Regions from separate parts of the Vibrio sp. R10-SF1-ISO8 genome, predicted to be linked through region 1. Evidence: predicted binding sites of a transcription regulator. Region 1 holds the regulator's gene; the other holds the start of a gene.

Region 1 (5,266 bases):
TTTCAAACGATTGGGTTTCGCTTGCGATTGGCATTGCTTCTCTTGATTTGCTGCTTTTAAGGCGACGTTCGCAATCTTTAACGTTTTATTTGCGTCAGCTGCCCAATCATCACAAAGCGCAAAATACTTCGTCACGACGGGGAATCCGCGTTTTTTGTAAACATAGGGTTCTAGCCCTTGAGACCTGAACTGTTTAGCGAGAGCCGCGTCCGCGCGTACGTGTAGTTTATCGTTGACGACAAGTGCGAACATAGTGTCATCAGCAAAAATGCCAAAGCCACCAAACATTGAGCGAGACTTAATATGTCCTAACTGCTCAAATAAACGCATTGAGTCTTTTAGTATTGGTTTATCCATGCTGTGTTTTCTCGGTGTATAAGTATACGCCACCAATGCAGGTCCGAGAGATTAGCAAAATTATGCAGAGACATTGTCAGTAAGGTGTCATACGAGTGCAAGTAAAAGCGGTATGACAGTTTGCATATTCGCCATCGGCAACCCCGCTACCAGACAATAAATTGTTTAAGGCCGGAGGCTTTGCGTCCCATCCTTTCGAAATGGTTTGCCCTGTTCGTGGCATTAATCGAACACATTAAGAATAAATAAAATCTGCGCAGAACATCACGTTTGTATCGGATAAATGTGATGTTGGTTCAATAAATAGAGGGGAGATATACGCCTAGCCAATAGTACGACTACAAGCTAAGCGTCTGACTTAAGGTTATTTATTTAGATTACGAACGGTATTGCGCTCGACAATTTCTGGGTGCATCTCGAACACACGTTTTTCGTGCTCTTTATCTTTAATGCGCTCAAGAAGAATTTCGAAGGCATTCTTACCAACGCGACGTTTTGGTTGGTGCACTGTTGTTAGAGGTGGAGAGAAGTACTCTGCTAGTTCAATATTATCGTAGCCGATTACTGAGATGTCTTGAGGTATTTGAATGCCTTTCTGTTGTAGACGGCTCATTAAGCCAAGCGCCATTGTGTCATTAAAACAAAATACGGCTGTTGGCTTTTTATCCATCGCAACAATTTTATCCGCAGCCAGTACCGCCGTATCACATTCGAAGTTACCTTCAAGAATCCAATCTTCGTTTACTGTTAAATCAGCTTCAGCCATTGCACGCTTAAAGCCACTAATACGCTCAACACACGCCGCTTTCTCGAAGTGACCACTTAAACAAGCAATGTCAGTATGACCGCGCTCGATCAGATATTTTGTCGCTAGATAGCCGCCTTCTTCAGAGTTATCGATGATCTTATCGGCTTGAGAACTCTCTGGACCCCAGTCCATTACCACTTTTGGAATGTCTTTGTGGCGGTCGAGCATTTCGCTCAGCTCTTCAGTCAGATCTGAACACATCACTAGGATGCCATCTACACGCTTTTCAGCCAGCATGCGAATGTAGTCGCGTTGCTTCTCATAGATGCCGCCGGTATTACACAGAATCAAGGTGTAACCTTGGCGGTAGCAGTAGCTTTCTACGCCGTCGATAACTTCTGAGAAAAATAGGTTAGTCGATTGCGTCACTAACATACCGATTGTACGAGTAGTGTTGCATTTAAGACTACGAGCAACGGCACTCGGTGCATAGTTAAGCTCGGTTACCGCTTCCATCACTTTTTCTTGTGTCGCTTCGGCAACAAAGCGTGTCTTGTTAATCACGTGAGACACAGTGGTTGTTGAAACACCAGCAAGGCGAGCAACGTCTTTAATAGTGGCCATAAATTTTGTCCTGTCGATGACTGCCACGAGAATATATTCAGTTTAGAATAAGTTGGCAGAAAGTATCAGAAACACAAAAACCGCTCTTATTTAGCGGTTTGTATTTGAATAGTTCATTTTTATCGTTTGCGGTCACGATTTTAGACCGCAATCCGACTTAGGGCAAACATATTTCGTCAAACTGACCTGTGCCAGTTCACATTGTCAGACTCTATTCGCCGATTAAATATGTGCAGTCCAACTCCAAGAACGCCACAGTGAGAGAAGCGATCGCAGAGTAAAAACCGAATTCATCGAGCGTTTGACACTTAGCCGAAAACTTAGGTGTCCAACTTAGAAGGTGCTGACGAATGAAGCTCTCTTGTTCGATCAGTGCCTCTTCAATATGACGCTCTTGCTCAAGTTCATTAGAGCGAATGATAAGGTTACCGAGAAAATCCAGCTCAATGGCAATGTGATCAGCCGGCTCATTTAGGCTTTCATCAACGGCTACACCATGCTCTAGCATTAATGCTTCCATCTCTTTGGCAGGCTTGTCGTTAAGCAGGCCTGTGTCTCCAATGTACATTGAAGCATAAGGCAGTGCCGAGTCGCGGTCAGACTTTAAAAATAGATCACAAAAGTCAGCGGCAAGCTCTAGTTGCGCATCTTCGCGATCGATTAAGCGATTAAGTGCATCAATGACACGATCAATCGACGGTTTAAGAGCGGCATTCTCGCCAAGGCCAGTAAGGAAAGAGCGGATTTGAGCTGAATGGTACTGCTCCAGATTCTCTTCCGTTAATTCCTTGGCGTAAAGGCTTGAAAGCCACCAATAAATTTCCGCACGTTTCTCGTTGAATGCTTTGATTTCTTGCATTAGGTATCACTCCCAAAATAACTACCTATTAGTGTAACTAATAAAAATGAATAGCGGTAATGGCTTACGTGACAATAAAAGACGAATTATGAGCATATATTAACAAAGGCGGAGGTTTTGTTTTGAATCAATAAAAAATCATCTTTCTCGTTTTTAAAGTGATAAATACTAGAAATGTTACTATTTATGAATAGAATAAATGATAGAACTATTCCCAATGTAAATTAAGTGGTGCAGATGAGTTATCATGTACTAGTAGTAGAAGACGACGTAGTGACTCGCAGCAAGCTTGTTGGCTACTTTCAGAATGAAGGTTACCAAGTCAGTGAAGCAGAAAGCGGCGAGCAGATGCGAGACATGCTACAAAGCAACGCGATTGATTTGGTGATGTTGGATATTAATCTGCCGGGTGAAGATGGATTAATGCTAACTCGCGAACTTCGCAGTCAGTCAGACATTGGAATTATCCTGGTAACAGGACGCACGGACAGCATCGACAAAATCGTTGGCCTCGAAATGGGCGCTGATGACTATGTCACTAAACCTTTTGAATTACGAGAGCTACTGGTTCGAGTTAAGAACTTGCTGTGGCGAATTTCTGCTGCACGTAATTCGTCAGGCTCTGACAGCGCAGCGAAGCAAGATGATAATGTCGTTCGCTTTGGCGAGTGGACGTTTGACGTTCAGCGCCGTGCTCTGAGTCGTAACGGGGAGCCAGTTAAGCTGACTAAAGCAGAATATGAACTGTTAGTGGCTTTATCCTCTTATCCGAATCAAGTTCTTAGTCGCGAGCGTATCTTGAACATGATCAGCCATCGTGTTGATGCACCAAACGATCGCACAATTGACGTGTTGATTCGTCGCATGCGAGCAAAAATGGAATTCGATCCAAAGAATCCACAAATTTTTGTCACCGTTCATGGCGAAGGCTATATGTTTGCAGGTGATTAACTGTCACCGCGTCAACAGACATAAAAATACCGAGGCTTGCCTCGGTATTTTTCTATCTAGGATTTATTCTGGTTGGTATCTTATTTAACTTGGTATCAAACTTTGCTTTCAGAAGCTTGCAGCGCTTGCTCTTCATAATCTGATGCCCAGTTTCTAAGCGTTTGCCAAATTTGACCTAAGGTTTCGTGCCAATAACGCTCGGTTTGCTCCAAATATACCGCTTTAGGCGTGTACTTAGCCCAAGCTTGTGTCACTTTATCATGTGCAAGGTAATTGGTCGGGGCTGGGTACGGCTTTAATCCTGCAGAGTAGAATTCGTTCAGTGCCCGCTCCATGTGACTTGCTGAAGTGACCACTACCAGTTTTTTGGTATTGACGAATGCTGCCGCTTGTCTCGCTTCTTCCCAAGTGTCTTTGGCGGTTTCTAACAGGATAATGTCAGATTTAGAGACGCCAAGGGCGAGAGCCACTTTCGCCATCATACGTGCATTACTCACTTCAGAGCCGCCCGCATAGCCAGACAAAATCAATTTAGAGCCAGGATAAATACGCATGATGCGAATACCTTCGGCAAGACGCATTAATCCGGTTCGGCTTAATTCAGAAGTGGGTGGGATCTTATCGTCCACGACATGACCACTGCCGAGAACCATAACGTAATCGATCGATTGGTCGACCGGAAAAAAAGCAGAGTATTGGCGTTCAAGCGGCATCAACAAACGAGAAGAGACGGGTTGAAAAGCGATAAGAAAGATGCCGATGAAAGAGAATAGAACAACAAAGCAGCCGGTCTTCTGTTTACGAGTAAACATGATCAACATTAAGCCGAATAGACCGATGATTAGCATCGCGGGAAGCGGCATAAGTAGAGAAGACACAACTTTTTTCAGCTCAAACATACTAAATAGTCCGAAAAAACATCAATTGATTATAATTTAAGAGAAAGCCTCTTTATTCCTGCTTTTCTTATGACAGAATAGCAGCACGATTAGACATGATAACCTAAGCTGCTGTGACTGAAGACCGCAATTTCGACGATATTGCCCACAAATTTGCAAAAAATATTTACGGTTCTGACAAAGGAGAGATTCGCCAAGTCATTGTTTGGGAAGATCTTCAACAGATACTTAATACTGTTGATGGGGCAAATCAGCAACTCAATGTGCTAGATGCAGGTGGTGGATTGGCACAAATGTCGCAAAAGCTAGCTAAGCTCGGACATCATGTCGCGTTATGTGATCTATCTTCTGAAATGCTGCTGTTAGCAGAGCAGGATATTGCAAATAATGGCTTGCTTGAGCAGTATCGCTTCATTCATTCGCCAGTCCAATCGCTTGATCAGCACCTAGAATCCCAAGTGGATGTGGTCTTGTTTCATGCGGTCATGGAGTGGTTAGCTGATCCAAAACCTGCGCTAGAGAAAGTATTAGAGCAGGTTAAGCCAGGTGGGATGGCATCTATCATGTTTTATAACCACCATGGTTTGGTCTATAAGAATGTCGTGTGTGGCAACATTCCGCATGTATTAGATGGGATGCCGCATCGCAAAAGATTTAAATTGCAGCCACAAAAAGGCTTAAAACCTGAAGAGGTCTACCAGTGGATTGAAGACGCTGGTTTTTCAATTTGTGGTAAATCTGGTATTCGCTGCTTTAGTGACTACATAGGTAATATGGAGTACATGGGCGATTATCAGTATGAAGATGTGTTGGCACTAGAAAGACAAC
Region 2 (5,266 bases), on a different contig from region 1:
CTAGAACTCCGGTTACAAACAGTTGAATGCAAGTCAGCATCAAAACAGGCATTTTCTGCGCGAGCTTGCTGTTCACATTGAAGTGAAGCGCAAGAAGACAGGCATTGGCAAGAAACCACAATTGCCCTGCTGAGCTTTTCCACCCATCCGTTAATGACAGCATTGCTAAGCCAGCGATAGCAATCGGCATCGAAACCCAAAAGGCTCTTTTCGGTCTTTCTTTGTAAAGTACCCATGCAATGATTGGCACAATGATCATCGAAAGGCTGACAATAAATGCCCCTTCACCGAGCGTCTCACTGATAGAAATTGCATAAACCCAAGTCAGTAGCGCTAACGCCAGAATGCTACCTCCTCCTATGGCTTGAAGTAGCAATTGGGTTGTTAAGTCCCTAAAGCGCTTATAGCACAGTGGTAACAAGCAAATAGAAGCCACAACAAAGCGCAACCCAACAAAACCAAATGGGGGAAGACCTTGTATTGCTTCTTTGGAGAAGATCCAGCCTAAACCAGCGAGTGCAGTGGTGAAGAACAGAATCCAGGCAGCTTTACTTTCAGCGTTCAATTTACATCTCTCTAAGGTCGAACGACCTATCTATTTTATTATTAATATCCGACTGATAGTGTCAGATTTAGGCTGTAATGGCTATGAATTATCTATCCAAAATTTCAGCGAAGGAGTAATCTGTTCTCTTTCCATCATTGAGGAGAAAATATGATTATTGTTGGACATCGCGGAGTCGCTGGTCGCTACCCTGAAAATACTAAAGTCAGTATAGAAGCGGCCATTAACCTCGGGCTCGATTGGGTTGAGGTAGACGTGCAGCCCACAAAGGACGACCAACTTGTTATCTGTCACGATCATACAATTAATAGATGCAGTGACGGTTCCGGTCGTATCGATAAACTGACTCTGAAGCAACTGAAAGAATATGATTTTGGTGCTTGGTTTAATGCAGAGTTTGCCAACCAGACGCTTCTCACTCTAGAAGAACTTCTCACTCTGGCTAAAACACACAACTTAAAACTCAACCTTGAGATAAAAGTAGACCGCCATGATGTTCAAAAGGTGTGTGAGTTACTCAAAGCGCAATTAGCCAAAAATAATGTTGATCCTTGCGATGTAGTGCTTTCGAGTTTTAGTCATGCAGTTATACGTCAACTTAACCAATTGCTCCCGCAATATAGACTCGGTGTGTTGTGTAATCGTCTCGACAAGAAAACCAAAACTCTCCTTAAAGAAGTCGATGCGTTTAGTTGCAACATCAACTATCACAGGGCTAACAAGCAGCAGATTGAACAACTCAAGCATGACGGATATCAGGTATGGAGCTACACCGTCAACAACCCAAATTCACTGAAACACCTCCCTAACCTAGACGCGATTTTTAGCGACTTCCCCGAGCGATTCTTATAACGCTACTGACGTTCTGACATACAGTGTTATCCAGTACTACTGTATAACACTGTATAAGCCATAGTGACCTGCATCACTATTTATGAATTATTTGTCAAATCTCTCTCGCACCCAACAACTTTATATTTATTTTATATATCAACACTTTAAATAACACACCGAACTCACATCGTTCTAACTCTGTTTAAATGCTGCACAAAAATGCTTGCCAACACAGCCAATAAAAACTACTGTATAACCATACAGCATGTACAAAGGAACAGTAACTATGATTCAGGCACATACTCAAACTCACACGTTCTCTAAATACAATGTTTTGGCTCAACCTACAGCGCCAATGAACATCGATAACGATACGTTAAGTCGCCTAGCTGGTCTTTCTGGCCAGAAACAATGGATCTTATTTACTGCTGAATGTCCTCGCCCTGACTATGAGCAGTTCGCTGCCTTCAGTGTGAGCTGTAAGAAAATTATCCAGATGAAAGCTTCTCAAAAACAGTCTGAGTTTGAAATTGTTAAGAAAGCGATTGAATCAGGTAATGCGAGTGCTGTTGTTGCATCAAACAATATTCCTATGGTTGAGCAAAGCTTACTCCGCAACCATGCTATCCAATTCCAGTGTGAAGTCTTTTTCGTTGAGGGCAGAGTTAACCAGTATCACTAACAAGCTCAACAAATTCACTGTCTTTTTGCCCTACCTTGTGTGGGGCTTTTTCTTTTTTGCACCCTATTGAGCTGTTTTTCGCCATATAGAAAAAAACAAAGCAAACGTTTGCTTTTTCTCTGGCAGCACAAAATAGTTCTGGTATTATGCGAAGCAAATAAATTATCTGCGTGGATAATTTCACCACCTTGCTAAAGTATAGGAATGTCAAAATGAGTCTCGCTGATCAAGTTCTAGCTGTTAACGATGATCTTCCAATTCGTACCGATAAACCCGTCCACAGTGGAAAAGTTCGCTCTGTTTACTGGCTAACTGAAGAAGACAGCAAGCGTCTTATCCAAGAAAAAGGTTATGACGTTGCCCCTGATGCGCCTCTTGCTATCATGGTAATCAGTGACCGTATCTCAGCGTTTGACTGTATCTGGCATGCTGAAGGCGGCTTAAAAGGGGTTCCTGGAAAAGGCGCGGCACTCAATGCGATTTCCAACCACTGGTTTAAGCTGTTCAAAGACAACGGTTTGGCAGACAGCCACATCCTTGATATTCCCCACCCTTTCGTTTGGATCGTTCAAAAAGCGAAACCAATTATGATTGAAGCGATCTGCCGCCAGTACATTACTGGCTCAATGTGGCGCTCTTATGAGAAAGGCGAACGTGAGTTCTGTGGTATTGAGTTACCAGAAGGGCTAGAAAAGGATAAAGCGTTGCCAGAGCTGCTGATGACACCTTCAACGAAAGGCATTTTAAAAGGCATTCCGGGCGTGCCTGAAGCGGATGACGTCAACATTACTCGCCAAAACATCGTTGATAACTTCGAAGCGTTCAACTTCTCTAAAGCAGATGATATCGCTCAATATGAAAAACTGCTACGCGAAGGCTTTGTTGTCATTAGCAACGCTCTTGCAGAAATCGAGCAAATCTTTGTTGATACCAAATTTGAATTTGGCTACGTCAACGATGCAGCAGGTAACGAAAAGCTGATCTACATGGATGAAGTGGGCACTCCAGATTCATCACGCATTTGGGATGAGCGCGAATACGATGCAGGAAATATCGTAGAGAACTCGAAAGAAGGCTTCCGTCAGTTCTTGCTTAACCACTTCCCTGATCCAGACATTCTGCTTAACAAAGAGCGTATGGATGAGCGTGAAGCATTAGCGCGTGACAATGAACTACCTCTAGAAGCCTTGATGGATATTTCTAAGACTTACCTCGGCATTGCTGAGAAAATAACAGGCGCTGAGATTGAGCTAAGCGACAATCCAAAACAGGAAATCATAGATATCCTTAGTCGTGATTACGGTTTGGTTGACTAGCTCCAAACGCAATCGAATTAATGCCCTAACCACTGGTTGGGGCATTATTTTATCAAAAGTATATCGTGCTTGAAGCCGTGCTAGATATAGTCAAGTCGTTAAACAAAGTAATAAATGAAGAAAATTCGTGGGAGACGGTGACATCGACCTCACTGCCAGGTGAGTTATCCGGAGACCAAACCACTGAAGTGGTCACATTGTTTATCGGTGAACGTGACTGAACAAAGGCAGAAATAGTCGACTCAGTTGCTGGAGCATCACTAGACCTTAGAGGATCTTTAACAGCCTGGCTGCCTCTTACTGCAGCATAACGGGCTCCCTCTCTAGCTAAGTGAGACAAAGCGCCATTTGAATACACATACCTAGCCCCCTCTATAATAGAGAAAATCATAAACATAAAAAGTACCGACACTAGGGTGAATTCAACAATTGTCATCCCTTTTTGCGTACTTGAATATCTACTGAAGCGCTTCATTCCACTCTGTACCTCGCAGACCTATTCAAAGTGACGGTCCCAGGCATCGCATCATGGCCGCTGAAGGTTTTAAAGTTTCGTGAAACCGTTGTTTGTATGTACACTTCTTTGTTTTCAGGGCAGCTTTCGGAACATGCGCTCTCTGTTGGTTCAGGCAAAGAAACTGCGTCTGAGTCGTAGCAGCGACAAACTCTAACAGAAGTTACGTCTACGCGAGAAGATTCACCGGTATTCATGGATAAACCTTGCGCATCTTTTGAGGCAATCGCTAACATGCCCGCGGAATCTATTGCTTCATCAATATCGGTGCTGTGTATCGAGCCATATCCAGCGGCTGCATTGGCAGAACTATTGGTCACAATAACTTCGGACATGACTCTACCGAAGTCGACAGCGATATAAAGGAGCAACATAATGAACGGAGTGAGTATTGTCAGTTCAACGGCAGCGAGTCCAAGTTGGTTGTTAATGCGTTTCATTGCTTGATCTCCTTTTCACTCAACAAGCGAAATTCGAACATAAGGACCTGAACTTAGTCCACTTGGTGCACTCGAGTTATGGGTTATAACAAGAGAAGAATCACTTGCTACTTGTATATATCTGGTTATGAATACACCATTTGTTGCCGCCACATCCGTGTTACTTGATATTTCCAAGTACTGATTGCCCGCATAGAAAGTCCCTGCCAACTGTGCGCTAGCACTACTGTTAAGCTTATTAACAGGGTCTTGTTGCGGGCCGGACGTTTCCGGTGCATCTCTGTCGGTGTACCAAAAAATGTCTTCATACTCGTCTTCTACACCGCTCTCACACGCTGTAGTGCTTGCTTGACTACAAGCAGATAGATTTAAGGTTCCTGAAGATTTTACATCCAAAGGGTGAAACTCTTCTTCGCTATAGCTGCTGCCATAGTTGCTACAAGCCATCTTGGCGCAAGTGTTATATATAAAGACCCCATCTCCCTCCAACTTAGCGTCACTACCATCAACAACGAGCCCCCCTCCTTGCATTATGTATGTTCCGGGGCTCATAGTTACGTCAGCTGAACCCTTGATAAAAAGACCTCCGCAATAAGAGCCTGGGTTAATGGTTCGAGTTTGTGAATCAATCTCATAACGTTCATACAACCCACCACCCTTACTGTTTCCACTATAATCACAACCACCATATGCAACAGCTGGGGCGGCAAGGGAGCTAAGAGGGTCTGAAATTGCATCAGCACCTTCATTAGCGGATGGATCTATCGTACTGCCACTCTCATAGGCTCCTCCAACAACATCAACTTTGGATGTTTCCAATGTAGAACCACTATCGACATAAAGGCCCTTGCTATCTTCAGAGTTCGCATGCGCGCCACAATTTGCGCTGAGAGTAGAGCCACTTGAAACATGGAA

Evidence for each region. Region 1 encodes PurR, which represses purine synthesis genes. Its sites were predicted from a motif close to TNANGNAAACGTTTNCNTNA; they were not measured.
Region 2: the regulator PurR is predicted to act here: its motif matches at 2,178-2,197, upstream of AC6R00_RS22930 (phosphoribosylaminoimidazolesuccinocarboxamide synthase).

Annotation. Positions count from the first base shown of each region.
Region 1 is NZ_JCBDHL010000018.1:182,894-188,159, reverse strand. Features, by position in the region: gene AC6R00_RS14165 (TfoX/Sxy family DNA transformation protein) at 1-357, opposite strand, end outside; cyclic di-GMP riboswitch class I at 491-577, opposite strand; gene purR (HTH-type transcriptional repressor PurR) at 722-1,729, opposite strand; gene torD (molecular chaperone TorD) at 1,941-2,588, opposite strand; gene torR (two-component system response regulator TorR) at 2,826-3,539, shown strand; gene elyC (envelope biogenesis factor ElyC) at 3,635-4,438, opposite strand; gene cmoM (tRNA uridine 5-oxyacetic acid(34) methyltransferase CmoM) at 4,552-5,266, shown strand, end outside.
Region 2 is NZ_JCBDHL010000021.1:1,066,907-1,072,172, reverse strand. Features, by position in the region: gene AC6R00_RS22945 (DMT family transporter) at 1-565, opposite strand, end outside; gene AC6R00_RS22940 (glycerophosphodiester phosphodiesterase family protein) at 716-1,417, shown strand; gene AC6R00_RS22935 (hypothetical protein) at 1,686-2,081, shown strand; gene AC6R00_RS22930 (phosphoribosylaminoimidazolesuccinocarboxamide synthase) at 2,294-3,397, shown strand; gene AC6R00_RS22925 (TadE family protein) at 3,450-3,833, opposite strand; gene AC6R00_RS22920 (TadE family protein) at 3,869-4,351, opposite strand; gene AC6R00_RS22915 (TadG family pilus assembly protein) at 4,367-5,266, opposite strand, start outside.